Regions from separate parts of the Priestia sp. 3CA3 genome, predicted to be linked through region 1. Evidence: a T-box and tRNA genes for the amino acid it is inferred to sense, from the RefSeq annotation. Region 1 holds a T-box; the other holds one or more tRNA genes.

The links. The T-box of region 1 lies ahead of ileS (isoleucine--tRNA ligase). A T-box ahead of a tRNA ligase gene usually reads a tRNA of that ligase, here a tRNA-Ile.
Region 2: it has a tRNA-Ile gene. The T-box ahead of ileS (isoleucine--tRNA ligase) is inferred to sense a tRNA for this amino acid. The anticodon was not compared.

The regions. Positions count from the first base shown of each region.
Region 1 is NZ_JBXENJ010000002.1:1,157-16,628, reverse strand. It holds gene AC1VNJ_RS04880 (DUF6434 domain-containing protein) at 1-110, opposite strand, end outside; gene AC1VNJ_RS04875 (DinB family protein) at 165-653, opposite strand; gene AC1VNJ_RS04870 (ADP-ribosylglycohydrolase family protein) at 803-1,732, shown strand; gene AC1VNJ_RS04865 (hypothetical protein) at 1,784-2,290, shown strand; gene AC1VNJ_RS04860 (phosphotransferase) at 2,466-3,374, shown strand; gene AC1VNJ_RS04855 (TcaA NTF2-like domain-containing protein) at 3,454-5,166, shown strand; gene AC1VNJ_RS04850 (hypothetical protein) at 5,377-6,045, shown strand; gene AC1VNJ_RS04845 (patatin-like phospholipase family protein) at 6,136-7,095, opposite strand; gene AC1VNJ_RS04840 (sunset domain-containing protein) at 7,605-8,795, shown strand; partial or broken gene AC1VNJ_RS04835 (HNH endonuclease) at 9,132-9,696, shown strand; gene AC1VNJ_RS04830 (GIY-YIG nuclease family protein) at 9,799-10,785, shown strand; T-box leader at 10,875-11,117, shown strand; gene ileS (isoleucine--tRNA ligase) at 11,170-14,268, shown strand; gene AC1VNJ_RS04820 (immunoglobulin-like domain-containing protein) at 14,311-14,814, opposite strand; gene AC1VNJ_RS04815 (Type 1 glutamine amidotransferase-like domain-containing protein) at 14,923-15,472, shown strand, end outside.
Region 2 is NZ_JBXENJ010000001.1:365,256-380,727, reverse strand. It holds gene AC1VNJ_RS01935 (MFS transporter) at 1-1,110, opposite strand, end outside; gene sodA (superoxide dismutase SodA) at 1,240-1,848, opposite strand; tRNA gene AC1VNJ_RS01925 (tRNA-Ser) at 2,046-2,138, opposite strand; tRNA gene AC1VNJ_RS01920 (tRNA-Ile) at 2,150-2,226, opposite strand; tRNA gene AC1VNJ_RS01915 (tRNA-Asn) at 2,230-2,304, opposite strand; tRNA gene AC1VNJ_RS01910 (tRNA-Met) at 2,345-2,418, opposite strand; tRNA gene AC1VNJ_RS01905 (tRNA-Asn) at 2,420-2,494, opposite strand; gene AC1VNJ_RS01900 (DUF456 domain-containing protein) at 2,557-3,042, opposite strand; gene AC1VNJ_RS01895 (DUF1189 domain-containing protein) at 3,386-4,168, shown strand; gene AC1VNJ_RS01890 (MFS transporter) at 4,320-5,531, opposite strand; gene AC1VNJ_RS01885 (hypothetical protein) at 5,608-5,940, shown strand; gene ispG (flavodoxin-dependent (E)-4-hydroxy-3-methylbut-2-enyl-diphosphate synthase) at 6,092-7,195, shown strand; gene AC1VNJ_RS01875 (G protein-coupled receptor family protein) at 7,232-7,597, opposite strand; gene AC1VNJ_RS01870 (5' nucleotidase, NT5C type) at 7,857-8,432, shown strand; gene AC1VNJ_RS01865 (Fur family transcriptional regulator) at 8,463-8,876, opposite strand; gene AC1VNJ_RS01860 (metal ABC transporter permease) at 8,873-9,715, opposite strand; gene AC1VNJ_RS01855 (metal ABC transporter ATP-binding protein) at 9,712-10,491, opposite strand; gene AC1VNJ_RS01850 (DUF2624 domain-containing protein) at 10,765-11,016, shown strand; gene AC1VNJ_RS01845 (deoxyribonuclease IV) at 11,066-11,953, opposite strand; gene AC1VNJ_RS01840 (DEAD/DEAH box helicase) at 11,982-13,301, opposite strand; gene AC1VNJ_RS01835 (YqfQ family protein) at 13,487-14,191, shown strand; gene AC1VNJ_RS01830 (4-hydroxy-3-methylbut-2-enyl diphosphate reductase) at 14,320-15,270, shown strand; gene AC1VNJ_RS01825 (Nif3-like dinuclear metal center hexameric protein) at 15,314-15,472, opposite strand, start outside.

The DNA of each region.
Region 1 (15,472 bases):
CCAGACGGGCTCATGTTGTTTTTACGGCAAAATTGCTGCAGCTCGGTTTTGAGCCAGTAAAAATCCGTGAAGTCATTGATAGATAAATTTTTTGAAAGTTCGGGTCTCATTGTTTTAACCTCCATATATTTACAAATTGATTATAGAACGTTTGTTCTTGTTGGTCAATTGTTTTTAGAGAAGTACGAAGCAATGTCTTTTATGTTTCTTCCTACATAGTGAGAAGAAATAGGCTGTTTATTCATCTCTCTTGCCCAAATAGAAAGCTGGCCGATGTGATGGATTTCATGAATGATGATGTGATGCAAAATGTCAGCTTCCGTGTAAGAAGTAGAATCCCAAGGGACTGTTGCGTACCTTTTGTTGGAAAAATTCAAATGACTTAGAAAGTCGGCAATTTCGGGTCTATGTGCAGAAGAGAGTGCTTGAAGCTTTTCGAGCGTATCGTGTTCTTCAAAAGAAAGAACGATATCTGGTTTACCTTGGATGGCGCGTATCCAGCTGTCTTCCACATCAATAATATGAAACAGAGTTTGTAAAATGCTGCCCGTTCCTCCAGTCCGCTTCTTCAACAGTTCTTCTCTAGAAAGTTGATAACACCAGCTAAACCATTCATCTCTCACTTGCCAATTATATTCAAAAAAATGAATCATCTACCACACCTCACATGTTTTTTTACCTCTTACTAAATTAGATTAAGGCTTGTAAATTCCTTTGTAAAAAGAAGAAAAAACGTCTAGGCAAGAGATCTCTTGCAAATTCCAAAATCAAACAATTACAATAATAGAAAGGAGTTGATCACATGACGCTACATAAAAAAGTACTTTCTACAATTCTAGGAGGAGCTGTCGGAGACGCTTTAGGCGTTCCAGTTGAGTTTAAAAAACGCGATACATTTCGGATCACAACTATGACAGGCTACGGTACATACAACCAGCCTAAAGGAACGTGGTCAGATGATACATCTCTGACGATGTGCTTGATTGATAATCTACTAGAAAAACAAGATGAATATGATTTAATGCAAAAGTTTGCGAACTATTGGTCGGATGGCTACTGGACGCCGTACGGAGAAATGTTTGATATTGGCATCGCAACAAGCGAAGCGATTCGCCGCTATAAAAGCGGACTTCCTAAAGAAGAGTGGGGAGGAAGCGCTGAATACGACAATGGAAACGGAGCGCTTATGCGTATTGCCCCGCTTGCGTTTACACTATGTGATGAACCTAGCTTTACAAAAAGAAAAGAAGAAATAGAAAGAATTGCTCACGTCACGCACCGCCATGTGCGCTCTACGCTTGGCTGCATTATATACGTGGAGCTGCTTATTCGTCTTCTTGACGGCAACGAGCCTTTTGAAGCATATGAAAACGCGGTAAATCTCTGTCAAAAGCAGTTAACAGGTACGGAGTATGAAGCAGAGTTTTCTGCGTATGAACGAGTGTTAAACCTAAGCTTGCCGCACGCAGCGAGAAATGCAATCGGGTCAACTGGATACGTCGTCAGCTCGCTAGAAGCATCGCTTTGGTCTTTTCTGCAAAGTGATGACTACGAAGAAGCTGTACTTACTGCTGTGAATTTAGGAGAAGACACAGACACAATAGGCTTTATTACGGGTACTATGGCAGGAGTATATTATCAGCTGGAGGGCATTCCTGAAGAGTGGGTTTGTCAGCTTGCTAAAAAAGAAGAGTTAGAGAAGGCTTGTAAGAAGTTTGCGGATATATGTTAATGGATCATAAAAATTACTCAAAAGTTCGGAGGAGATAAAGTGAAGTTTTGTATGGATTTTGGCGATACCAATTTTATTGGAGTGGCAAACGCAAAAGAGTACCAATCATTTGTCGATGAGGATTGGGAGCTAGACCAGCTTCTGAACCACTTCGGCAGTGAAATGAAAAAGAGAAATATCCTAGTATGTCAAATGACAGAAGAAGGAATTGAACACTCCTGGAACGTAGAAGTGAAGATTGGAACAGAGTCGGATATAGGTACATACTTTAGAAAAGCAACAGGTTATATAAATGTAACCAATCATCAGCTTTATCTCGTAGATTATGACTGCCTTACGATGGCCGCCCAGTTTGAAGATCAGTCTGTGCCTGATCAAAACTGTTCTAAGTATAGAATTGATATTAAAAACGGTATGTACAAGGTCGAGCTTATTCAATTTTATAATGTTGATCAAGATGAGTATACAGGAAATGACCAAACGGATCTTTTATTGAACTTTATTAAGATGGAGCATGTTGAAGAAACAGCCAATGAGGTATTTTGGTGTACGTATTAAGTAGTAAACGTACCGTAGGCTACTAACTTAGAGGCGTAGTGTGCCGTTCTAAGGCATTCTATCTTATTTATATACTCACTGAAACCCTCTGGCTTTGTGTCAGAGGGTTTTTATGGTCAAAATTATTTATAGTATACTTTACATACAAACTTCACGTTAAAGAAAGGTGATCACAGTGCCAAATGCATGGGATGCAGAACAAATCGTATCAGCAGCGCTTTCCAAAACGCTAATCGAGACGCAGTTTCCAGAACTTGCGCCCGCTAAAGTTTCACTGCTTGGCTACGGCTTTGACAATACGGTTTATCAAGTAAACGACCGCTTTGTGTTTCGGTTTCCAAGAAGAGAACTCGCAGTGAGGCTATTAAAAACAGAAAATCAGCTTTTACCAAGTCTTGCTTCTCAATTGCCTCTATCGATTGCAGAGCCCATTTTTTTCGGTAAGCCGAATGCAGCATATCCTTGGCCGTTTACGGGCTATCACTACGTGCAAGGAACTCCGCCTGCAAGATTAACAGAAGAAGAGCGCATACAATCCGCTTCTGTACTAGCGAGGTTTCTTCGCACGTTACATCACTATCCTTACTCAAAAGCGCAAGAGCTCAGTGTTCCGTTTGATGAGTTAAATCGGCTTGATATGATGAAGCGAAAGCCTGCGCTAGAGAAGTATGTCAAGCAAATGAAAGAGCGTAATCTTTATTCAAAACAAGAGATTCTTGAAGACTATGTAAATGACATACAAGAAATTAAGTATCAAGAAAAACATGTACTAGTTCACGGAGATCTTCATATTAAGAACATGATTGTTGATCAAAACAATATGGTTTCAGGCATTATTGACTGGGGGGATGTTCATATTGGTCATCCGGCAGTTGACCTAGCGATTGCCTATAGCTTCTTACCATCTAAAGGAAGAGCTCGTTTTTTCAAAGAATACGGAGAAGTAGATGAAGAAACGCACAGGCTTGCAAAATGGAAAGCCGTATTTACAACCGTAGTGCTTGTGGCACATAGCTACGATCAAGGAGATAAACAAACGTTAGAAGCGGCTCTAGAAAGCTTGAAGCTGATTTTTCAAGAGTAATAAAACTGTAATAGAATTTCTGTTCAATTCCTGTATAGTTAAGAAAGGATAAAAATAAAAACAACAGGTGAAGCAAACGATGAATACAAGCCACTGGAATGAATCAGCAGCACATTTACTAGAAAGGTGGATACAGCTATATAAAGAAAAGGAATCTCTTATTGGAGAAAAGGAATCTTTAAACATGCTAAAAGAAGAAGTAGACGGGATGGATAAAGAAAAATTTCTCTCCATAGTAGAACGTCAATTGCAGAAACTGTATGACGAACTGGAAAAAGAACGGACAGAGTACAATATGAACAACAGTGAATATACAATGGTGACGTTTCTTTCAAGCGACTATCAGGAGTACGTAAACAAGCGTCAAAGCAATATGAGACAGATTGAACAGTTAACAAGCATACATAGAAGTGTTACAGAGCTTTTCGGAAAAGAACTTTTTTCTGAAGCGGATATGGTGGCGTTTAGAAATGACTTTTTTCAACTAACAGAAAAACATGCTAACGCGTCATCGTTAAAAGAAATGAAGGAAAACTGGAATACGTATTTGCCCGCGTTCGTTGACTTTCAAAAAAAGCATGAACATGTAAAACAAGCGACAGCCACAGTACTCGAAGAAGACAAGAGTTTAAAGCAAGAATGGCATCAGCTAAGCAAAAATAAAGTAGTGACCAAACAAAAAGCAACCGCCTTTCGCACAAAGCAGCATGAGCTAAATGAAAACATTCGAAAAGCCACGACTGCACAAAAACAGTTACTCGAACTGCACTGGCCGGATGTTCGCAGCCAGTTTGATGCGCTACAAGAAAAAATGAGTAAGAGTCTTTCTACCGTGCTGAAAGAAACGGAACGCAGTATGGAAGTCATTAGCCAAAACGATGCAAATGAACACGCCAAGTTAAAGCAATCACTTAACGACCTACATGCAGTCCACAAAGTTGACGTTCATCAAACGTGGTTAGCGGCTTTTATTAAAAAATCACGACCATTTTTTAACGAACTGAGTGAAGATATAAAGGCTACTCGATGTCAAGAGCTATGGAACCGAATTTACGGCATGTATAAAGGAATAGCAGTAAACGAGTTTATTGTTACCTACGAAGAATTATTAGCACTTCAGCCGCTTGCCAGTGCAAAAAGTACAGAAATACCAGGGTCATTAGCTCGGTTAAAGCTAGATATAAACCCTGTTACGCTGCCAGCCTACGCAGACTTTCCCGTGCTCAAAAAGCAGCAATCATCACGGCGCACTTTTCCTATTTTAATAGGAGGAGCTATCCTCCTTGTCTTGTTACTGACGATTGTATATATGAATCGTGACAATCAAACGGCAGAAACAAGCTCAGATATAAAAGTTACGGCCAGCACGAAACCGTTAAAAAATGAACAGCCTAAGCCAGATGCTGTCAGCAAAACGGAGCTTGAAAACTTTTTTATCTCCTATAAAGCTGCTTACTTTTCAAGTTTAAACAGCGGAGACTTTAGTGGGATGGCACCTTATATCGACTCGAATCAGCCAGTGTATAAACAGCTGAAAAGCTACATCACATCACTTGCCGGCAAAAACGTATCGTTTGCTAACGATCAGTTTCTTGTGACAAAAACAGAGTCACATGATGATGGAACCTACAGCATTTATACAAACGAAGTGTACACGTTCACCGACTCATATGACGCGAGCACGCAGTTTAAAAAAGAACGAATTTATCATGTGAAAGCTGCTGGCAAAGACAAACTTCAAATTACTAAAATTGATACATTAACAGATGAGCAGAAGCCGGTGGAAGAGTGAATGGTTTCTGAGAGATTATGAACAACCGCTAGTTCCTTTTTGGAGCTAGCGGTTGTTGTGGTTGGAGGCGACTTTTCCTTTTTTGGTAGAGTGGTAGCGACTATTTGTGAGTCTTTCATTCATTAAGCTCATGTCTCTCCTAGTATAAGTGTGGTAGTATCGAACATGTATAAAATATAGGTCGTAACATAAGTAAAAGGAGGTGCTATGATGAAAAAACGCACAAAAATAGTTAGTGCAGTCATTGCTGGAGCTACTATTTTAATAGGAGGTATATGGATGGGAAATGAAACCCGTTATCCAAACGTCCCCGCTTTTAATGATCACTTTACACGAGAATTTTTAGAAAAAGATAAAAAAGTAGATGATGGATTTTATGAGTTTAAATCGAAGACAGGGCAGTATACGATGTGGTTTCCAGAGGAGTATCAGTTAATTCATGAAAATAAAGAAGACTACTCTCTCAATGGAAATGCTTATGAGCGATGGGTGGCTTCTTCGGAAAACTCCTTTAATAATAAAAATGGAATTTCATACATAAACGTAGAACTGGCAGAGAAGGTAAAAGAAAATAAGGAGGTAAATGTAGAGAGTCTGTTCAAAAAGAACCTACATGTGAATCAACCAAAAAAGATAGAAACAGCGCATATCAGTATATATTACGATTCAGCATATACATATTTTAAAGGAACTGAAGAAAAAGTTGTAAAGAACAATATCAAGTATGTTCCAAATACATATGTAGCATATATAGCAGATGAAAATACGGATAAAGTAATCGAGCTTTATTACAAATACACTGGAGATCATTTAACAGAGAAACAAGGGGAAAAACAAGAAAAATTCATTTTTAAAATGCTGAAAAGCGTAAAGTTCTAATATCTAATAGGGGAAATAGGCAAGAATGAAAAAGGAATTCGTGTTCATAAAACAACAAATTCCCTATTTCAATACTCTTCTCAAAAAACATTAGCAATTCCAGTTTTTTTCAATGAAATGAAATGCAGGCCGTAAATTTGTTTTATTAGCAATTGAAATAAGAGCGGGCACCACCGAAGGATCTGTTTTAGAGAAATTAGGAATCCGTGGATTCAACCTGAAAAACTGATCGCCTAAAAGTTCAGAGCTAACCATTGATTCATAGTAGCTCGATCCACCAGAGATAATCTGAAGAAACGGCAGCAACGGTTCATTTGGAGATCGGTCTAAAAGCACCCCCCAATTCGGCGGAAGGTCCTCTATATCTTCGGGGCGTATGTTATCGGCACTCACCATTCCCCATCCCTTTGTATCTCTTCTTAATTGAGTTGGCTGTTCACCTGTTCCAATAGATAATACGGCAATTTGATCTAACGGCTGCTTTGCTTTTCCGACTGCAAACGCGATACTAGCTGTACTGGTGTTAGTTGCTACTGTATACCCATCCACATAGTTTTGATAAGCTCTTTGCGTTGCAGGTGCAGCGCTGCTCCTAAGTATTACGTCACTTGCTTTTTCATTAAGATAGGGAGAACCAGGAAAATTATGAAATAACACAGGATTCCAACGATTCAGCTCCGGTGAAAATAAGTGAAAGGATGGCACAACAATTCGTTTCTTTAAGTCTCTAAGGCGAAGGTCTCGGGGGAAAAATGTTCGTATGGCTTTAATAAAACCAGAATAGGGTACTTGTTGGTTAAAAACAGGTCCGCCCGGTCGGGAAACGCTGAATGCCGGTAAGATTTGATCTTTAAAAAAATCAAACGTTTCTTCTGGTGATCTTCCGCTTGCTAACGCAAGAGCAGTAAATGAACCAATCGAATTTCCTGAAAAAACATTGGTTTCACTAATTAACTTAGGGTTTTGATAAGCCAATCTATTCAAAAGTTGTAAACTTAAAGCACCTAAAGTGCCGCCTCCATCAAAGGTCATAATCCGATATTTTGTCAAAGGTGATTTCTCCTTTCGAATCCCATCAGAGGTATCATTCTGTATATGTTTATTTGATGTGTTGCAGAGGTATGAGTATCTCTTTTACCCCTCCTTTAGAAGCCAGGTTATGCAGATGAACATTCTTAGAAATAAATAAAGACTCTAACGAACCAAACCATCGGCTAAATCTTAGCCGATGGTTTTATTTGAGTAGATGTTGTTAATAAGGAACATTTCCTTGCTTAATTACAAAAATAAGAACAAGAAAGAGTATGAAAATGGAGATGAAGCTGAAAATATTATACTCATAACATTTCGTTCCTTCTTTTAATCTTTTCGCTCCCTTTATAAGTGCAGGCCAAATCTAAAATAGCCCTTTTAAAGAAATTAAAGGAAATATAGTGCCCGTTTATACAACATTTTATTGTAAGATAGATTAGTTGCATATGAATCGAATATTAGTAGGTTCACACTAACTTACCTATTATTAGTGTAAGGAATCAAGAAAGAGTGAGGGAAAGGTCAAAATGTCTAAGACAAGGTATAAGAACCAAAAAGAATCCAATGAAGCAATTGCAAAAGCTTATATAGAGAACGATTATACAAATAGTCAAAATAAGCTGTTGCTAGTATCAAAAGCTAATTACAGGAAAAAAAGTTCAAATCTATGCTACTCGTCAGTAGACGATAAAGGTATGAATTTTTATGAATTTAACAACAACGCTGAACAGAATTTAATGTTAATTGAGCGGTATGAATGGGCTGATTTCTCTAGCGTTACAATTGACCATAGCATTGCAAAATCAGTATTTACATTTGTAGGTCATGGTGAAAATAGGGATATTACAATAGAGGTAAAAGGAAAGGAAGTAGAGCAAGTTATTCGTAACCACTCTTCTATGGAAGTTAACGTAGTAAAAAGACCTGTCTGGACTAAGGTATTAGGATATCGTTCACAGACAACTTGGAAAATGTTTATGGCTTCGACTGTTTATACATTAATTCTTTTATTTATTTTAAATGCTTTGTTACCAGCATCTACTCATAATTTTATTACGGGACTATCTTTATTCCTTTTCCTTCTAAGCATCATAGGTTTCCTTGTTGGATTAATAAAGCCAAAATGGGTATTGCCTAAATTTAAAGTCAAAACAAGAAAACGTGTATTATTTTCTTATCTATATTTAATTCTTAGTTGTTTATTTATTGTTGGAATCTTTAGTGATGAAGAATCAACATCTACTCCTGCTTCAACTCAAGTAAGTTCTTCGCAAAACAGCGTCACTGTTGCATCTAAAAAAGATGTTGCTGATAGCAGCAAGCAAAAAGTTGAAAAGAATGATAGTGATAAAGCAGTAAAAGAAGAGAAAAGACAAAAAGCTGAGGAGCAAGCGGCAAAAGAAGAAGCAAAACGAAAAGCTGAGGAGCAAGCGGCAAAAGAAGAAGCAGAGCGTAAAGCTCAACAACAAGCAGCTAGTCAACAGGCTACAACAAGCAGTTCTACTAGCAGCAGTGGAAATTATAAGCCATTTGAAAATGATCCGAGTGATGATCAACAGTCTAATATGTCTTGTTCGGGTCAAATCAAAGGTAACAAAAACTCGAAAATTTACCACGTACCTGGCGGAGCTTATTATGACAGAACTCAAGATAACATTGTTTGGTTTTGTTCAGAAGCGGATGCACAAGCAGCTGGATATAGAGAATCCCAACGATAAAAAATGTATGCAACCTTTAAAAGCTCTCCTATATGTTTCTTGGAGAGCTTTTTTCTTTATGAGAGGATTAATATAACGTATGTATTAAAGGCACAGGACGAGTAAGTTTTAAAAGCAGAAAAGATATGAAAAAAGAATACTTTGAACAAAATAATTTGGGTAAGAAAGCTTAAAGTAAAGTTTTGTAAACGCGTCTGTAAATAAAGTTCACTGGCCCATCTAATGCTGTCATATAATAGAATTAGCTATTATACTTATATTTATTAATACTTTTTCAAAAACGGTCTTAGCTCTAAGGTTTTAAATAGTTTTATAGATGGGAGTTAAAGCAAGCTTATGAACAGAGAAGAAGTACTACAAAAAATAAAGAACTTAAACATCTGGAAAAAAAGGGATCAACGAGCTCCGCACAAACCATTGTTGATACTGTATGCCCTAGGTCAGCTACAGGCCAAGCAACGAATGCACCTGCCGTATAGGGAGGTGAAAATCCCTTTAAAAGAGCTGCTTATGGAGTTTGGACCTTCTCGGAGTTCCTACCATCCAGAGCATCCTTTTGTTCGTTTGACAGGAGATGGAATATGGGAGCTAAGCGAAGCAGTGGATAAGCGTAGCTTTACAGATAAATATTTACATTGAAAGTAACGGAATCGCGTTATGTTCAATGCATCATAAATTATTTGATCGAGGAGTTTTTACTTTTTCAGATCATAATGAGCTGTTAGTGGCAACTCAAGCGCACGGGACGAATGGATTTGAAGAATGGCTTATGAAGTTTCACGGGCAAAAGCTTAGAGATCCTATTCATCCGGCGTATCAGCCGAGTGAAGATTTTCTTGGGTGGCATGTTAGAGAAGTATTTAGGGGACCTGCTAGATATCAAGCAGGTGATATAAATTAATTTTTGTGAATGATAGATTGCTGCGTCTATAATTAGGAAGTGATTTACATATTGTAATGTCAGTTAAAATACGTTCAAGAAGATATAGACGGAGGAAGAAAGATGCTACGAAAAAGCGGTGCGAAACGAATACAGACTTGGTTTTACGATGAAGATCCAAATGGGATTAAAGTATCTGAGGTGCCGAATACAACGATACAGGCTGTATTCATTCCCAGAAATAGTTTGAAAGATTTAAAGGGTGAAAGCGAAGTAGAAAAGCCCGGCATTTATTTTTTATTTGGAGAAGATAAAGAGGCATATATTGGAGAGGCAGAAGTGGGATATGAACGTTTAAGACAGCATGCTAGTCCATCAACAGGTAAAAGTTTTTGGGATGTGGCCGTGTTAATTGTCTCTAATGCTTCTCAAGATCAATTAGATAAAGTTGATGTAAAATACTTAGAACATATTTCTTATCTAGCAGCCATGCGCTCTGGTACATATGATATTAATCAAACCGTTCCCACAAAACCGTTTGTGCGTGAATTTAGACGAGACGACCTGACAGATATTTTTAATGTTATTAAAGTTTTACTTGGTGGGTTAGGCTTTTCCATTTTTGCGGATGCTTCAAATGGAATAGAATATGAAAGCGAAGCTGTACAGTCTGGTGACATACCAAAGATTGAAGCAGAGCAAGCGATAGAAGAGGTTGTTCAAGTTGAGACACATTTGTCAAAAGATATAAAATCAGTAATAGTAGAGGACGTTCTATATTGTAAGCGCCGAGATGCGTATGCGACCGGGAAATATGTTAGCGATGGATTTCTTGTCTATAAAGGAGCTTTGCTTGCGAGCGAACAACAGCTAGAAGGAGCTAAACTTAAAAGGCAGCAAGACCATATTAATACTTTTCTAGAAAACGGTGTACTAGAAATAAAAGATGGTAGATACATGCTGGTACAAGATCAAATTTTTTCTTCTATCTCAGCTGCGGCAGTGTTTGTGACACAGCGAAGAAGCAGCGGAACTTCTGAATGGAAAGATAAGAACGGAATAACAGCGCGTAATAAAATCGAACAAATGTTAAGTGCAGAAACAAAATAACCTAGATCTAAACCTTTGGATCTCAATAAGGATTTCAAAACATTGACATTCCCTTCCAAACCGCATACAATAGCTACTAATAAAAGCACACAAATTCGTTGAAGAGAATCAGTACGCTGCAAGTTTGTTCCACAGAGAGCTGGTGATAGCTGAAAGCCAGTGTTCAAGCCGCAGGGGAATATCCTCTCTGAGAAGTCAAACTGAACGATAAGTAAGTTTGAACGGTAGTCTACCGTTAAAAAGAACGCGTATGATTGTACGTTGCTGAGTGCTATTGATGAACGGATCAATAGAAGCCAGGGTGGTACCGCGGTTTAAAACCCGTCCCTAGTCATAGGGACGGGTTTCTTTGTGTGCTTTTAACTTTAAAAGGAGTGGTATCACATGAAAGAAGTGAATGTAAGGGAGTCTTCGCAAGAGCGCGAACAGCGTATCCAGCAGCAGTGGCAAAAAGGAAATGTGTTTCAGCAGTCGGTTCAAAACCGAGAAGGGCATCCTTCGTTTGTATTTTATGAAGGGCCCCCGACAGCCAACGGTCTTCCTCACGTAGGGCATGCGCTTGGCCGGACGATTAAAGACGTGGTGGCTCGTTATAAAACGATGACAGGGCATCAAGTGATCCGAAAAGCAGGCTGGGATACGCACGGACTGCCGGTAGAGCTCGGTGTCGAAAAGCAGCTCGGGATATCGGGGAAGCATGACATTGAAAAATACGGCGTAGAAGCTTTTATCAACAAGTGTAAGGAAAGTGTGTTTGTGTATGAAAAACAATGGCGCACGTTCACGGAGCAGCTTGGCTATTGGGTTGATATGGAAGACCCTTACATCACCTTAGAGAATTCATACATTGAAAGCGTATGGAACGTGCTTGGCACGATTCATGACAAAGGACTTCTTTATAAAGGCCACCGCGTATCACCTTACTGCCCGAGCTGTCAAACGTCGCTGAGTTCGCATGAAGTAGCGCAAGGGTATAAAGATGTAAAAGATTTAACGGTAACGGTGAAATTTAAAGTGAAAAACCGCGATAATGAGTATTTTTTAGGGTGGACGACAACGCCTTGGACGCTTCCGTCAAACGTGGCGCTTGCGGTGCATGAAGAGATGAACTACGTTCGCGCTGAGCAAGGCGACAGCGTGTATATAGTGGCAGAAGCACTTGCAGACAAAGTGTTAAAAGGAGAGTATACGGTTTTATCTCATCATAAAGGAAATGAGTTAAAAGGGATGTCATATGAGCCGCCGTTTGATTTTGTGAAAGTGGAAAAAGGGCATGAAGTCGTAACGGCTGATTACGTAACGGATCAAAGCGGAACGGGTGTTGTTCATTTAGCACCTGCATATGGTGAAGATGATTACAGAGTCGTAAAAGAAAACGGCTTTTCGTTTGTGAACGTAGTGGATGAAAAAGGACAGTACACGTCTGAAGTGCCGCCTTTTCAAGGACGTTTCGTGAAAGACTGCGACGTTGATATCGTTCGTTATTTAGCAAATGAAGGCGTGCTGTACCATAAAGAAAAGCATGAGCATAGCTATCCGTTTTGCTGGCGATGCGACTCGCCGCTTCTTTATTACGCAAATGAAAGCTGGTTTATCCAAACGACGGCGTTAAAGGAACAGTTTTTGAAAAACAATGAAAGCGTGACGTGGTACCCGGATCATATCAAGCACGGTCGCTTTGGCAACTTTTTAGAAAATATGGTGGACTGGAACATCAGCAGAAAGCGCTACTGGGGAACGCCGCTGAACGTATGGGAATGCGGGGAATGTGCGCATCAAGTAGCTCCGAAAAGTATCAAAGAGCTTCAAAATCATGCGTCTCATTCCGTTGATGACAGCATTGAACTTCATAAGCCTTATGTAGATGACGTGCAGCTGACGTGTCCGGTCTGCAGCGGAGAAATGAAGCGAACGCCAGAAGTGATTGACGTTTGGTTTGACAGCGGCTCGATGCCGTTTGCGCAGTATCACTATCCGTTTGAAAACAGCGAGCTGTTTCAAAAGCAGTTTCCAGCAGACATTATCGCAGAAGGAATTGATCAAACGCGCGGCTGGTTTTACAGCTTGATGGCAGTTTCAACGCTGTTTACTGGAAAAGCGCCTTATAAGCGCGTTTTGTCTCTTGGCCACGTGTTAGATGAAAACGGTCAAAAGATGTCTAAAAGTAAAGGAAATGCGCTAGACCCTGTTGATCTTATTCATACATTTGGTGCGGATGCGCTTAGATGGGCGCTTTTAGCAGACAGTGCACCTTGGAATCCGAAGAAATTTTCAGAGCGGGTCGTGCAAGAAGCGAAGTCAAAAGTGATTGATACACTTGTGAACGTGTACGGCTTTTACGTTCTGTACGCCAAGCTTGACGGCTATAACCCTGAGCAAACGTATGAATTGAAAAAAACAAAATTGGATGAATGGATTCTTTCGCGTTTGCATAGTACGGTTAAGCGAGCAACAGCACATCTTGAAGATTACGGATTTACAAATGCCGCTCGTGAAATCGCAGCATTCATTGAAGAGCTAAGCAACTGGTATGTACGACGTTCTCGCGATCGCTTTTGGTCAGAAGGGATGGACGGCGAAAAAGCAGCGGCTTACGATACGCTTCATGAAGTGTTAGTCACGCTTAGTCAGCTGTTAGCACCGTTTACTCCTTTCGTTGCGGATGACGTTCATGAAAATCTGACAGGGAAAAGCGTTCATTTAGCAGACTATCCTGTGTATGATCAAACCAAAGTGAATGAAAAGCTGGAAAAAGAAATGGCAGCGGTGCTTCAAGTGGTGGAACTAGGCCGAAGCATCCGAAATACGCATTCGTTAAAAGTAAAGCAGCCTCTGCAAAGTCTTTCGCTTGTGGTAACGGAAGAAGATGTAGAGTGGAAAGCATATCGTGATGTCATCAAAGATGAGCTTAATGTAAAGAACTTTAACGTGGAGCAAGACGACGACAAACTTGTTTCATACGTATTAAAACTTGATTTTAAACAGGCTGGACCAAAGTTCGGGAAACAAGTTAATGAGGTCAACCAAGCGCTGAAAAACCTTTCAGAAGAGAAAGGAAAAGAGTTTGTTGAACAAGGCAAGCTAAGTGTTACGCTTGCTTCAGGAGAAAACCTAACGCTTGAAACGGCAGACGTACTTGTTGAAAAAGTGCCAAAAGAAGGTTTTGCGGTTGCATCCAACGGCACGTATACTGCGGTGTTGGATACGGCGTTAACCGAAGAACTTGTGCAGGAAGGAGTCGCTCGTGAAGTAATTCGAGCGGTTCAAGACTATCGTAAAAAGCTGGATTTACCCGTGAATTTACGTATCGATTTGGAGCTTAGCGGAGACGAAGAAGTGCAGAAAGCTGTCGAGAAGTTTGAAACGCTGCTTCAAGAAAATCTTCTGCTGCACAGTCTCAGTGTGAAAGAAGCCATCAAAAACGGAGAGACGGTAAAAGTCGGAACAAAGCAAGTTACGCTTCGTGTTTTAAATCAGAACTGATAAAAAGCACTTACCTCATAGCAGGTAAGTGCTTTTTTACCTTTAATCAAACTGTCCGAGAACATTTTTAAGACTCGGCCAAACGATTTCAAAAGGAGCCGCTAGTACATACTCTTTTCCGTTTTCATCTTTAAAGTGTTGAACAAAACGATATTTTCCTACTTTGTAGTTAGGAGTTGCGATATCTAGTTTGAGTGATTTCCCTGGCTTCAGCGTGACGGTTTTATCAGGAAACTCCAATCCGTTTAGCACAACTTCGTACCACTTTCCGTCTTTTAAGTGATCCGCCGTATTTTCATAAGGAATCGTTAAGGTATGCGTCGAATTGTTTTGAATAACAAAAAAGCCAAACTGCGTTTTATCGTATTTTTTACTGATAGCAGATAGCGTAATAGTTCCCCCGTCAGTGTTAATGGAAGAAGGAATGTTTTTTTCTTGTTTGGCTCCAAGTTCCATTTTTTGACCGTTATAATCGATATAGCCAAAGATACAAAACAAGATAATAAAAATGCCTAGTATTAGTAAAAGTGTTCGTACTATTTTCAAGAGCTTTGCACCACCTTTTTATCACTCTTCCATTATACGGAAAACTTCTTGTTTGAAATAGTATGAATTTACATTTCCTATATCACTTTTTTGAAAGGAATGATTGAAATGAGACAAATTATAGCCATGGGCGGCGGAGGTTTTTCGATGGAGCAGGATAACTTGCTTCTGGATCAATACATACTTTCACAAGCTCATATAGATGTGCCGAAAATCTGTTTTATCCCTACAGCCAGCGGAGATGCCGATAATTATATAGAAAGGTTTTATGAAGCGTTTGAGAAGTTGGTATGTACACCGTCTCATTTATCGCTGTTTTCACCAAACTTTATAGATTTAAAAGCATATGTGATGCAGCACGATATTTTGTATGTAGGCGGCGGTAATACAAGGAATATGCTTTCTTTATGGAAAGAGTGGGGACTTGATACAATTCTAAAAGAAGCTTATAAAAAAGGAATAATCTTAGCAGGAATAAGCGCAGGTTCGATTTGCTGGTTTGAAGAAGGCGTCACCGATTCAATGAACAATAAACTGTCTAAAATCGACTGTTTAGGATTTTTAACGGGCAGCAACTGTCCTCACTACGACGGAGAAAGCAATCGAAGACCTTCGTATCATGAGTTAATGGCAAGCAGGGAAATGAAAGAAGGCTACG
Region 2 (15,472 bases), on a different contig from region 1:
TACGGCTATTAAAAATAAAGATATGGAAACAACGCGCCCAATATTCAGAAATACTTCTCTGACAACAATGTATTCGATTCTTTTTGAAACAACGTCCTTTGCTCGTCCAATCACATCGTACGTTAGAGAAATGAATGGAACCAACAAAATAGGATAGGCAATGGCAATACAAACAGCATATATAATTAACTTTGGATACGATAAGTTAAAGATAAGCAAAAAGACTGCTCCATAGAGAAGGAGGCCCCCGGTGAAAATAAATCGAAGGCGATTTTTTTGCTTAATAAATCTTGAGGCTACATAGTATCCTACAAACGCCACCGCTGAATTCACCAGTCCATAAGTTCCTAAAGCTAATTCACTTCCCGTCGTAATAAATACCATGACGGATACGACAAAAATGAACGTACCTTCACGCAATCCTTGAAAGAAATGAGCCTGTAATATTCGATTCCAGTCTTTGTTGACTTTTCGTTCAGCCCACACTTCTTTAAATTTGTATACTCCTTCAGCTGCGCGTCTTGTAATAAAAAAACTAAGCACAACGGCACCGACAAACAATAGCAGAGATACACCAAACACAATTTTATACCCAAGTGATTCATACAAAGCGGAAATAACAAAGCCCGCTCCTAAAGGACCAATCATCCCTGCAAAAGAGTTTAAGATCCCTAAAAATCCGTTAAAAAAGTCTCTTGTATCAGGTTCTGTAATTTCAAAGGTTAGCACATTAAAAGCTAGCCAATAAAAGCCATATCCTATACCCAGCAGTCCACCAAGCAATACTAAATACTCGGCTGCGTTAGCTCCACTGACTAATACAGCGATATAAAAAACAGCTAAAAAAGATACGCCTAACCTTAAAACCACAACCCGGTCAATTCGTTTGGCCCATTTACCTGCTAAAATAAACGTAAGCGGCTGAAGCACCACTACCGCTAAATTATAAATAGCGAGATCCGAAAATTCGCCTGATTGTTTCCACAGATAAATGTTAACAAACGAATTGGAAATTGAAATAGCCAAGGCATAAAGACCGCCTATAATTAAAAGCAAAAGTAAATCTTTACTAACTTCTACATCTCCAACTACTTTTTTTAATAAAGGCATATCAAAAAACTCCTTTTCTCTTCTACACCTAGTGTGTGAAAAAGAAAAGGAGATATGTAAAAGAATTGGAAAACAAAAAAGCCAGTAAAGGTAATAATTACTTTACTGGCTCTTAAATACGTCTTCAGCTTATTTTGCAGCGTCGTAACGCTTAGCAACTTCGTCCCATTTTACAACATTAAAGAATGCTGAAATGTAATCTGGACGGCGGTTTTGATAATTTAAGTAGTAAGCGTGCTCCCAAACGTCTAGACCAAGAATTGGCGTTTTGCCTTCCATTAATGGGCTATCTTGGTTTGGTGTGCTTGTTACTTCTAATTCGCCGTTGTTTACAACTAACCAAGCCCAGCCAGAACCGAAGCGAGTTTTAGCTGCATTTGCAAATTCTTCTTTGAATTGATCAAAGCTGCCGAATTTGCTAGCGATAGCGTCTGCTAATTCACCAGTTGGAGCACCGCCGCCGTTAGGGCAAAGGATTGTCCAAAATAATGAGTGGTTCGCATGACCGCCACCGTTATTGCGTACTGCTGTACGGATATCTTCAGGAACAGCATCTAAGTTTGAAATTAACTCTTCAATACTTTTGCTTTCTAAATCCGCTTTGCCTTCAACAGCAGCGTTTAGGTTTGTAACATATGTGTTGTGATGTTTTGTGTGGTGAATATTCATTGTTTCTTTGTCGATATGTGGTTCCAGTGCATCGTATGCATAAGGTAGTTCTGGTAATTTGTAAGCCATGAATAATTCCTCCTTCAAAATATGTAAGCATTTTGGCGCAAAAGCACCATATACGTTTAGATTAGCAAATTTACCCTACTCTTTCAAATAAAAAGTACCTAATCCATGATTTATATTTACCTAATTCCCATTCGCTATTCTTTTAAACATAAAAAAAGCTTCTTTTTCTCAAAAGAAGCTTTGAATAGACAATAGTATGGCGGAGGAAGAGGGATTCGAACCCCCGCGGGCTTTAACACCCCTGTCGGTTTTCAAGACCGATCCCTTCAGCCGGACTTGGGTATTCCTCCAACCCTATAAATGGTGGACCCTGCAGGACTCGAACCTGCGACCGGACGGTTATGAGCCGTCTGCTCTAACCAGCTGAGCTAAGGGTCCACATGGCTCCACAGGTAGGACTCGAACCTACGACCGATCGGTTAACAGCCGATAGCTCTACCACTGAGCTACTGTGGAACAATATGAATTATGTATGTCACAAACGTAAATTGGAAAATAGCGGCGGAGGGGATCGAACCCCCGACCTCACGGGTATGAACCGTACGCTCTAGCCAGCTGAGCTACACCGCCATGGCTCCACAGGTAGGACTCGAACCTACGACCGATCGGTTAACAGCCGATAGCTCTACCACTGAGCTACTGTGGAACAATATAACATTTACTAGCGACATTAAAAATTTAACATGTTTCTGGCCTAAAGTCAATATATTATTTTAAAACAGCGTATAAAAAATAGGCAATCATCAACAGTTGAATAAATCCTTTTGAGATAGCGCCACTAAAAAAGCCAATAACCGAACCTACTCCAATTTTTACTGCGTTGCTAATTGTGGTCCGATGAACAATCAGTTCTCCTACAATCGCTCCGATAAACGGCCCTAAAATAATTCCAAATCCCGGAATAACAAACGGACCCACAAGCAATCCAACTGTACTTCCCCAAACGCCTGCTTTAGTGCCTCCGAATTTTTTCACACCAATAATATTAGCGATATAGTCTGCTAAAAAAAGTGCGACAACTAACAATCCTTGTATCACCCAAAATAACCAGCTATAGGAGCTAAAATCATAAAATAAACCGTATATGACAAATCCTAGCGCTACAAATAGCACGCTTGGGATGATGGGATAAACCAACCCAACAAACGATACAACAAAGCTAATGATAACTAATGCCCAACATAAAATAGCCATGCCCGCACCTATCCTTTTTATTATTACTATTTATCATACAATAACCACTCCTATAAAGAAAGACCTTGCACCACGAGACCTTCCTTTATTTTACTTTCGAATATATCTTCAGATAACGATTTTCGAGTGTACCACTGCACTATTAACAGCACAGTCCTCAAACTGCCCGTAATAACCCCCAAAAACAATGACAGCAAAATCTGTACATATAAAGAAATGCTTTTGACAAAACGCTCCATCGCACCATTGTAATTGGTAACGTTTTCTAAAACCTATTGTAAACCTTAAATTTCCGCTATAAAATAAGGTATAATCAGAATTTTAAATAATAGGAGGCTTTACAATGAGCATGCTGAAAAAGATAGCATGGAGTTTTACTTCCTTTCAAAAAATAAAGTCGCTTCGCTTTGAGCATACGAATAAAACAATTGGCTTTGTGCTGTTTTTAACATTCATTTCTTTGCTGCCTACATTTTTCTTTATGACTTTGACAATTGTAAACGGCTATCATACCGCGACTACAGATCTCCCGAAATCTGTTTCTTCTTTTTCTATTTCAAATTCACAGCTTACGTCAAGCCAACCTTTCACAAAAAAAGTAAACGGTACCGCTTTTATCTTAGACCCCTCACAGTCTATTGAACGGTTTCATTCCCCTGCTCATGCAATTGGTTTTTTAAAGGATGGAATTTATATCACGACTAATTCACAAACACAAACGTATTCATATGAGTTGCTAAACTGGCATCATAAAGATAAAAATGAACTGTTAAACTTGCTGCACGAACAAAAATTTTCTTTATACATACTTGTCCCTATCGCTATGCTTTTACTGTACGTATTAACATCTGGACTAAACTTCCTTTCTATTACCTGCCTTGCTTATCTTGGAAAACTGATTGGACTCATCACTAAGAAGCAGCTTCCTTTCAAACAGCTATGGGCACTGAGCGCTTATAGTACGGTAGCCTTCACGCTGCTTTATACGCTTTTTGAAGCTTTTTCTTTGTCTCTAGCAACACATAGCTCTCTTTACTGGATAGGAACGTTCTTCATTTACTTATTGCTCGTCACAAGGGTTCCTATGAGAAAAAAGGTAAAATCTAATAAAGCGATTGAAACATAACGAAATGAATCCAATCAACCGCTAGAAGCACCTACATACATAAAATCTATGTTTACCCTGCCAATGAAAAACTCCGAACGAATTTAATTCTTGATCAAGAATCAAATTTGTTCGGAGCTTCTTCAACTAACATACTTTTGTCCCAGCCTCTTTATTTCTGTACAACTTTTCTTCTCCCCATTGCAGAAGAAAAAATTTTCAACTGATACAAAACCCACAAACCTCCTGCTGCGAGCAAACTAAAGCTATAAATAAACATCAGCCTTTCAGTATGCATCCACACTTCAAAAACAACGGGTCCCAACGCTACTCCTAAAAATCTCACCGTTCCATAAATGGATACAATAAATCCTCTTTCTTCGTCTGAAGCCGCTGAAGTAATCATCATATTAATACAAGGAAGAACAAATCCTAAGCCGCCAAAGGCGACTGTCAAACAAAACATCAGCACAGGAAGCGTATAAATCACCGTTAATACTCCAAACATTACGAATAAAAGAATCATTCCTACTATCATCAATTTTTTCATGAGCACTACATCTGTTTTGATTCGCTGACCGGTCCAATAAGAAACGAGCGTCATCGCGCCAAGAGGAAATAAAAAAGCGGTTCCTTTGAAAAAACCGTCTATATGATACGTTTCCTCTATTAAAAAAGATAAGTAATATAAAATGCCAAATAATAAAAACAACCCCAGTCCCCCCACAAAGAATAAAGGAAAAAGCGATTTTCTTTTATCATAGACGATCCCAATGGCTCTCTTTAAATACTCTCCAACAGATACTGAATCTGAACCTGTTTTCGCTTCTCTCACATACATGCCTATACCTACTAAAGCAGCACCTGCAGCTAAAGGATACACAAAAAATGCGGCATACCATACAACGAGTGCCGCCGTTGCTCCAATTATAGGTGCAACCACTTTTCCAGCTCCATTATATACTTCTAAAATCCCAAGGACTTTTGCTCTTTTTTCCCCTGTAAATACATCTCCAGTTAATGCCATTGCCAACGTTGTAGTACCAGCAGCGCCAATCCCTTGAATCACTCTTCCAGCCATCAACACAGCAAAGCTTCCAGAAGAGACCAAAGCGCTACTAGCAGCGACAAGGCTACCGATTATCATCACGATGAGGGAATACATAATTAATTTTTTACGTCCATATCGATCTGATAAAATTCCTACCGCAGGAATACACAATGCAGCCGGAATAGAAAATACACTCAGTATCAAACTGGTTTGGACTCCACTTAAGTGAAGTGACTTTTGAATGCTTGGCAGCAGAGGAATGAGCATGGAATTTCCCAGCACCATGATTAAAGGCAATAAGCCTAATGAAACAATCATTAATTTTTCTTTCAAATTTCGTTCTCCAATCATATTTAAGTAAGACAAGCATAGGCTTTACACATAAGCAAAAGAATGAAGGAGGAGCATAATGAAAAAGCTATGTGCATTAGCCGCTTTCGCTTTTATCGGATATATTTGTCACTACGACATTAAATACGGGACCATTCCTACTGCGACTGAAGCAGTTCAAGTCAGCAAAGCGCAGCCTGCAGAAACAAAAGCCGCCAGCTCTTCTTCAATCTATACAAAAATAAAAATTAAGCCAGGCGATACAGTTTTGTCCGTCATTGAAGAGCTTACAAAAAAATCGATACCGGTTTCTATGAACCAAATGATTAAAGACTTTAAGAAGTTAAATAACGGTACAGCGCCTGAAGATATTCAAATTGGAAAAACGTATAAGTTCCCTATTTACAAGTAATGACAGCATTCTTCTTGTCAAGATGGGATAGTCATTGTTAAAATAGCTAAGGTAGTACTTTCTACTAGTTATTTTGTTCATAAAGAGTTATTCTATTAATGAATTCAAATTCTTGATTTCATTTTGAAGGAGAGATTATCACGTGAGTGAAATTATACATCGTACAAAAACACGCCCCGTTAAAGTTGGAGATTTAACAATTGGGGGCAGTAACGAATTAGTTATTCAAAGTATGACAACCACTAAAACACATGATGTTGAAGCAACGGTTGCAGAAATTAAACGTTTAGAAGAAGCAGGATGCCAAGTTGTTCGTGTTGCTTGTCCAGATGAGCGCGCAGCAGATGCAATCCCTGAAATTAAAAAACGCATTAACATTCCATTAGTTGTAGATATTCATTTTGACTATCGCTTAGCGTTAAAAGCAATTGAAGGCGGAGCGGATAAAATCCGTATCAACCCAGGTAATATTGGACGCCGTGAAAAAGTGGAAGCTGTTGTAAATGCTGCAAAAGCTAAAAATATTCCAATTCGTATTGGAGTTAACGCCGGTTCACTGGAAAAACGTATTTTAGATAAATACGGCTATCCGACAGCAGATGGCATGGTAGAAAGTGCACTTCATCACATTAAAATTTTAGAAGACCTTGATTTTCATGACATCATCGTTTCAATGAAAGCATCCGATGTTAACTTGGCAATTGAAGCATATGAAAAAGCTGCTCAAGCTTTTGACTACCCTCTTCACTTAGGAATTACAGAATCGGGTACATTATTTGCGGGAACTGTAAAAAGTGCAGCAGGTCTTGGCGCTATTTTGTCTAAAGGAATCGGAAATACATTACGTATTTCTTTAAGTGCGGATCCTGTAGAAGAAGTAAAAGTTGCACGCGAGTTGCTAAAATCATTCGGTTTAGCTTCCAATGCTGCAACGCTTATTTCTTGCCCAACTTGCGGACGTATTGAAATTGATTTAATTAGCATTGCTAATGAAGTTGAAGAGTATATTTCAACCGTAAAAGCACCGATTAAAGTAGCGGTACTTGGCTGCGCTGTAAACGGTCCTGGCGAAGCTCGTGAAGCTGATATCGGGATTGCAGGAGCACGCGGTGAAGGTCTTCTATTCCGCAAAGGTGAAATCGTACGCAAAGTTCCGGAAGAAACAATGGTTGAGGAACTAAAAAAAGAAATTGATAAAATTGCTGCTGAATATCACGCAAAGCAAGAAGCTGAAAAAGCTGCAGCTAAATCATAACCAAAAAAAGCGAGGCGCATATGCGCCTCGCTTTTTTTATGAAAAGAACGGTAATATAAACGTACCGACAATAATCGATACAACTCCGATCCCTATTGCCCATGCTCCTAGCGTAAGTGCTCCTTTTCTGCGTGCGATAAACCCTAGAATAATCCCAGCGGCACCAAGAATAATTGGTAAAAAGAATAGTGAAAGAATCGAAAGCACGAGTGCGAAACGACCGTATCCCGTTCCTTCTCCTCGTCCAGCGACTTCATGATTGCGATTGCGGTCAATATCTATAACTTCACGCTCTGCATGTGGCTCTCCTACTCGGTAAGGAACGCCCACTTCAGCTGCAGTTTCTTCCATGAAATCAGCTTCATATACATCTTTTCTACGCCTTTGTTCTTCATTCTCCATGCTTAATCCCTCGCTTTCGTAAATAAGGAGCATTTATAGTATCTGAATGCGAGAAAAAATTATAAGTGTTAATCTTATACAGCTGCTCATTTTCTTGCAAAAATAGATACCTGCACGATTCCCACACCGTATAATCATCCTTATCTTTTTTCTTAAGGAGTATAAAAAGTATTACTGTTTCTCTTTAGGCTTTATGTTACACTAGACAAGAATAATCAAGCACCTAAGTAGAATAAACGTATTAAAGGAGTGCACGTAGTTGACAAAAAAGTTTGGAATTGACATTGATGGAACTGTTACCTCTCCTGAAACTTTTGTTCCTCATTTAAATAAAGCCTTTAACTTAAATTTAACACTTGAAGATATTACAGAATATGATTTCAGCCCTTTTGTAAATGTATCACCTGCAGAACTCGGGAAATGGTTTAAAGCAAATGAACGCTCTATTTACGAAACCTCTCCACTTGCAGACGATGCAAAAGCGGTTTTGCAAAAGTGGCATCAAAAGCACGAATTATTCTTTATTAGTGCAAGGCACGATCAGCTATTGGACGTCACGGAAGAATGGTTTCAAAAAAATGAGCTATCGTTTCATCACATTGAGTTAGTCGGCTCTCATTTTAAAGTTGAGACAGCAAAACGATACGATGTTGATATCTTTTTTGAAGACAAACATGATAATGCTTGTGAAATCAGTGAAGAATGCAATATTCCCGTTATCTTATTTGATACTCCTTATAATCGCTTACCTGTTCCAAAAGGAGTGGTTCGCGTATATAACTGGCTAGAAGCAGATCAGTGGGTAGCCGACTGGTTAAAAGAACAGCAAAAATAAAAAAGAGAGGTGCATAGCACCCTCTCTTTTTTATTGATTACATTCTATACATTGACCGTAAATTTCGAATTTATGGCCTGTAATATTATACCCTCGCAAATCCTCGTCTACATACTCCATCGGACAAGCTTCAATTTCTTTTGTTTTTCCACAATCTAAACAAATGAAGTGGTGATGATGATGAGCAGTTGCACATTTAAATCGAAAGTGCTTTTCGCTCGAAAGCTCCGTCATTTCAAGTACGCCTAACTCCACAAATAATGATAAATTACGGTAGATTGTATCAAAACTTAGACCAGGATAATCAGGCTTCATATATTCTAATACATCTTTTGCCGTTAAGTACTTATTTGATTTTGAAAACAAGGCAAGCATTTCTTCACGTTTTCCTGTATGTTTATATCCTTGATCTTTTAATAAATGAATGGCTTCAGTTAAATTCATTTTTGTTTCCCCTTCCGTCCTTTATTAATCATAATAGATATGATTAAAATAACAACAGCAATGACAACAATTGTACCGCCTGGTGCTAAATCCAAGTAGTACGCTGAAAATAATCCGCCTAAAACAGATATTTCACCAAAAATCACCGAAAGCAGAATCGTTTGTTTAAAGCCTCTAGCTAAGCGAATGCTTGCTGCTACAGGAAGAGTCATAAGCGATGACACCAATAGAATACCGACGATACGCATCGATACAGCAATGACAAGAGCAACCATCACGATAAATAAAAAGTGCATCCACTTCGATTTAATTCCAGAAGCAGAAGCATGCTCCTCGTCAAAAGATAAAATAAATAATTCTTTATATAAGAAAAAGACAATAGCTATTACAAATACGGCTATGACAACAACTGTCCAAAGATCCGAACGACTAACTGCACTCACGCTTCCAAACAAATAATTCATTAAATCATTATTAAAACCGTCTGCCAGCGAGATACAAATTGCACTAATACCAATTCCGCCCGATAAAATAATCGGAATGGCCAGCTCTTGATAGTGCTTGTAGACCCCTCGAAGCTTCTCGATAAAAAGAGCCCCTGTAACGGAAGACACCATTCCTAAATAGACGGGGTTCACTCCTTGCATAAACCCTATTTTCTGACTAAGAAGCAAGCTCGCAGAAATTCCGGCTAGCGTCACGTGACTTAACGCGTCTGCAATTAAAGAAAGACGTCTTACTACGATGAACGTGCCCAATAAAGGAGCTAAGACGCCAATAATCATACCTGTTAAAAATGCATTTCGCAAAAACTCAAATTGAAATAAACTGCTTATCATACGTGCTGCCCTCCATGATGATGATCATGGGTTAACACATGAACATTATGACCATAAAACATAGATACGTCATGTTCACAAAGCTGTTCGAATTCTTTGGCATTCCCATGAAAGTGTAAAAATTTATTTAAACAAGCAACGTGGGTTACTTTTTCCGAGACAGTTCCAATATCGTGAGTAACAAGCACAAGCGTAATTCCTTTTTCTTTATTTAACTTTTCAAGAAGCTCATAAAAAGTGTATACATTTTGTGCATCCACTCCGACCGTAGGCTCATCTAAAATTAACAGCTCGGGCTCACTTACAAGCGCGCGTGCAATAAAAATTCGCTGCTGCTGACCACCGGATAGCTCTCCTATGTTTCGATTTAAAAATTCGCTCATCCCCACTGCTTCTACCGCTTCTTTTACCTTTTGTTTATGAGAGGCATTCATAAAGCGAAACAAACCTAGTTTTGAAGTAAGGCCCGTGGAAACCACTTCAAAAACGGTAGCAGGAAAGCCGCTGTTGAAACTATTCGCTTTTTGCGATACATATCCAATTTTACTTCGTTCTTTAAACCTTCTCTGATCTTTTCCAAATAAACGAATTGAACCTTGAGATGGTTTTTGCAAACCAAGCAAACATTTGATTAGCGTTGATTTCCCAGAACCATTTGGACCAACGAGCCCCAAAAAAGCTCCTTTTGGAATTGAAAAACTTATATCTTCTAATACATTCACTCCATCATATTGAAATGATAAATGATCAATTTCAATGATATCAGGTGTATTCATATGCGCCTCACCATTCTTTTTTTATATTTCTCCATACAAAAGAGGGCACGGTTTCTATCGTATACTCCGTTACCCATTTACTTTCTCAGAATCATTACGATTTAGTCATTAATGTAGTATACAGGATTGTCTTTTATTTGTAAACTAAGCCGTTTCACTCTTTCGCTTTCTTACCCCCGTAGGTTCATCCGACTCAAAATGTTGTTTTATTACACAATATAGTCACATCTTTCTTTTTTATTCATAAACTGTATATGACGAGGAGGTAATCATATGAAAATTGTACAGCAGATTGTCAATAAGAAAGTAAACAATATTACCCCGAAAGAGCTTTTAAAGTATAGCAAACAATACAACATCCCCATTACAGATCAGCAGGCACACACCCTTGTATCTGTCATTAGACAGCAGCCCGTAAATATTTATAACCTTGAAGAGCGCCGAAATTTAATCAAACAAATTGCTCAAGTAACAGATCGTGAAACTGCCAGACGCGTGAACGAATTATTTCAGCAGTTAATGTAAAAGAAGAGGTCATGTCTGTAGACATGACCTCTTTCAATCACATATGAAATTACATAAGCTTTTGTTTTAATTCTGAATCAAAGCTTTGTGCACGAATCATATCAATTTCCAATTGATATGGCGCTTTTTTATTTTTCTTATCTTCTCCTACATAAGGAGTTTCTAGAATTTTAGGAACTTCTTTAAACGCTGGGTGATGAACAATATAATTCAGTGCACCAAATCCGATTTCACCAAACCCAATGTTTTCATGACGGTCTTTTCGAGCACCGCATACATTTTTACTATCATTGATGTGAAGCACTTTAATTCGCTGTATTCCTACGGTTTTGTCAAATTCATTTAATACACCGTCAAAGTCTTGAACGATATCGTAACCAGCATCATGTACGTGACATGTGTCAAAACAAACAGAGAGCTTTTCATTGTGCGTCACACCATCAATAATTTGGGCGATTTCTTCAAAGCTTCTTCCACACTCTGTTCCTTTTCCAGCCATTGTCTCAAGCGCAATTTGAACTTCTTGATCAGCTGTCAACACTTCGTTTAGACCGTTGATAATTTGCTGAATACCAGCATCTGCTCCGGCCCCCACATGAGCCCCTGGATGAAGAACAATTTGCTTTGCGCCAAGAGCATGGGTGCGCTGAATTTCAGACGTTAAGAAATCTACTCCAAGCTCAAATGTTTCGGGCTTTGTTGTATTCCCTAAATTAATGATATAAGGAGCATGTACAACAATATCTTTCATTCCATGCTCTTTCATATGCAAAAGACCAGCTTCAATATTAAGCTCTTCAATCTTTTTGCGACGAGTATTTTGTGGAGCGCCTGTATAGATCATAAACGTATTTGCTCCATAAGAAGCTGCCTCTTCACTTGCTCCTAAAAGCATCTTTTTGCCGCTCATCGATACGTGAGAACCAATTTTCAACATTCTTTTTTACACCTCTAACCTATTGCGATTAACGATTGTTGCGTCTTTCACTACGCTTTTTCTTTTGCACGTACTTTGTAATTTCACGAGCACGTTTTTTCTTATAGCCAGGCTTTACTTTCTTAGGCTTTTGAATAAAGCGATGTGCCTCTTCTCCCACTTCATCCGCTTTCTTCACACGCTTTTTACGGCGGTTACGGTCATCAATAGAAACCCATTCTTGCTTTTGAAGATCTTTGTTTACAAACTCGATTCCCATTTTCTCTAGCTTATTTACTGCATCTTCATCTTCCACATCGAAGATTGTAGCAGCAATTCCAGAATGACCAGCACGAGCTGTACGGCCTACGCGGTGAATGTAGAAATCTAGATCTGAAGGAAGCTCAAAGTTAATAACGTGTGAAATCCCTTCAATATCAATACCGCGAGCTGCTAAATCTGTCGCTACTACGTATTGAAATTCTAAATTATTAATTTGCTTCATCATTTTCTTACGGTCACGAGGAGATAAGTCTCCGTGAATTCTTCCTACTTTTAAGCCTTTAGACAGTAGGTCATCTGCTACTTCGTCCGCCATTTTCTTTGTATTTGTAAAGACGATAGCTAAATAAGGATTATACGAAATAAGCATATCGTGCAGCAGCTTAAACTTGTTACGATGACGTAGTGGAACTAATACATGCTCTAATTTAGCCGCTGCTGCTTGCTTCGGCGAAACATGCGTAAATTTTGGATTTTCCATGTATTTTTTTAAGAATGGCTTTAATTTTTCAGGAATCGTTGCTGAAAAAACAAGCATCTGTAATTTTTCAGGCATGTTGCTTGCCAAACGGTCCACATCTTCTAAAAATCCCATATCAAGCATTAAATCAGCTTCGTCTACTACTAACGCCTTAGTTGTATACACAACTAACGCTTTTTCATTTACTAAATCAAACAAACGAGCCGGTGTTCCTACAACCACTTGAGGCTGTTTCTTTAATTTGTCGATTGTACGCTGCTTATCTGTACCGCCGATAAAACATTTTGCTGAAATTTCTTCTCCTTCAGCACTGTGTTTTGTTAGCTTTAAGACTTCTTGATAAATTTGAGAAGCAAGCTCACGAGTTGGAGCGGTAATTACAACTTGTACTTCTTCTTTTTTAGGATCTACCTTTTCAAGTAAAGGCAACAAATAAGCGTGTGTTTTGCCCGTCCCTGTTTGTGACTGACCAATTACACTTTCCCCTTTTAAAACGGCAGGAATTAAGCGCTCTTGAATCTCTGTAGGCTGATAAAAACCTAATTGTTTAATTGCTTCTATTAAAAATGGTTGAAACTCAAAACGTTCAAAGTTTGTTTTTTCCATAATAGTCTCCTTTTTTACATTCACGTTCATCTTTTAAGGCACAATATATGATTATAATCGATTTTTCCTTCTGTGACTACTTCTCATTCATATTACTAAAACTTATTACCTGTTTCAAAAACATTTTATCGCGAGTTGCATACGATAGTAAAAGAAAATCTACTTTACTAAAGGAGGTGCGTCCTTTGCTACAGCGAAGACCACCATTTCCACCCGGTATGCAAAGAAGAATGATGCCAGGAATGCCACCGCAAAACGGTTTTGGGCAACAACCTGGTAACTTTGGCCAATTTAATCCATTACAGCAGTTTCGTAACTTTGCCCAGCAAACAAATGCTCAACAATCATTTTACCCGAATCAGCAAGGCCTGAACCGTGGAGGAGGTAACTTCTTAACTCGCCTATTCCGAAGAGGCGGGAATAGAAACATCCCCTTTCAACAAGCAGCAGCTGCTGCTCCTCGAGGTTCTTTGTTTTCAGGCCTTTCAGGAGCCCAAGGTGCTGCAGGAGCGACCAACTCTTCTTCCCTGCTTGGAGGTTTGCAAGGTTTAACGAACCCTGCTAACTTAAGCTCCATGATGGGAAATGTTCAGCGAGTATTAAAAGCTGCGGAAACGATGGGACCTATGATTCAACAATACGGACCTCTTGTCAAAAATGCTCCTTCTCTATGGAAAATCTATCAAGCCCTGCGCTCAAGTGACGATACAGATGAAGTACTCGAAGCAGAAGGAACAGAGGTTGCTGAAACTGATGAAAGCAAAGACAGTAAGGTTTTGTCAACAGGCGCAGAAAGCACGGATTCATCTGATGATGAGCTGGATTTCTTCGAAGAAGAAATTGAACTTTCCTCTAGAGATCGAGTGTCTAAACCAAAACTTTATATTTGATAAATCTGCTAGTTCCGTAAGTAAAGACAGTAAGTAAAAAAAGAATATCTTTGTATTCTTCCTTCCTCTTTTATATAATAGAAGCGAGTTGAATTGCTCGTCAGGATTATGATGAGGAGGAAATTGAAATGAAAGTTATTAAAATCGCACCGCGCGGCTATTGTTATGGTGTAGTAGACGCAATGGTCATTGCACGAAACGCCGCTTTAGATAAATCATTGCCTCGACCAATCTATATCTTAGGAATGATTGTTCATAATAAACACGTTACAGATGCGTTTGAAGAGGACGGCATTATCACACTGGACGGTGCTAATCGCCTAGAAATCTTAGACCAAATAAATGAAGGAACCGTTATTTTTACGGCGCACGGAGTATCTCCAGAAGTAAAAGAACGAGCAAAAGAAAAAGGTTTAACAACAATCGATGCTACATGTCCGGATGTTACAAAAACCCACGACCTTATTCGCCAAAAAGAAAAAGAAGGTTATGACGTTATTTATATCGGAAAAAGAAATCATCCTGAGCCAGAAGGTGCACTTGGCATCGCACCAGATATCGTTCATTTAATTGAAAAAGCAGAAGACGTAGCCCATTTAAATATTCAACGTGAAAAAGTCATTGTAACCAATCAGACAACAATGAGTCAGTGGGACGTTGCAGATGTCATGGAAAAAGTAAAAGAAAAATATCCGCACGCTGAAGTTCACAAGGAAATTTGTTTAGCTACACAAGTTCGCCAAGAAGCTGTAGCTGAGCAAGCAGGTGAAGCAGATGTTACAATCGTAGTAGGAGATCCTAAAAGTAACAATTCAAACCGTCTAGCTCAAGTATCAATGGAGATTGCCGGCACTGAGGCATATCGCATCGGTGACATCTCAGAGCTTCAGATCGAATGGTTGATGAACGCGAAAACCGTAGCTGTTACGGCAGGCGCATCTACCCCTACTCCAATCACAAAAGAGGTCATCAATTTTCTAGATCAGTTCGATCCGGAAGATGAAACAACATGGACACGTGAAAAAAGTGTGCCTCTTTCAAAAATTTTACCAAAAGTTCGAACAAAAAAATCGTCTTAATAGACGCAAAAGAAGGTGTTGACATTCGTCAACACCTTCTTTGTTACATAAACGTAAATGGGTTTGTGTCTACTTTTGAATCAAATACTTCACACTCAAAGTTTTTCGCTTCAAAAAGACTGTTTAATACGCGTGTTACACCTTGTCTCATGACTTTTTCAACATGATGACCAGGATCTACAACGTTTAATCCCATTGCCAT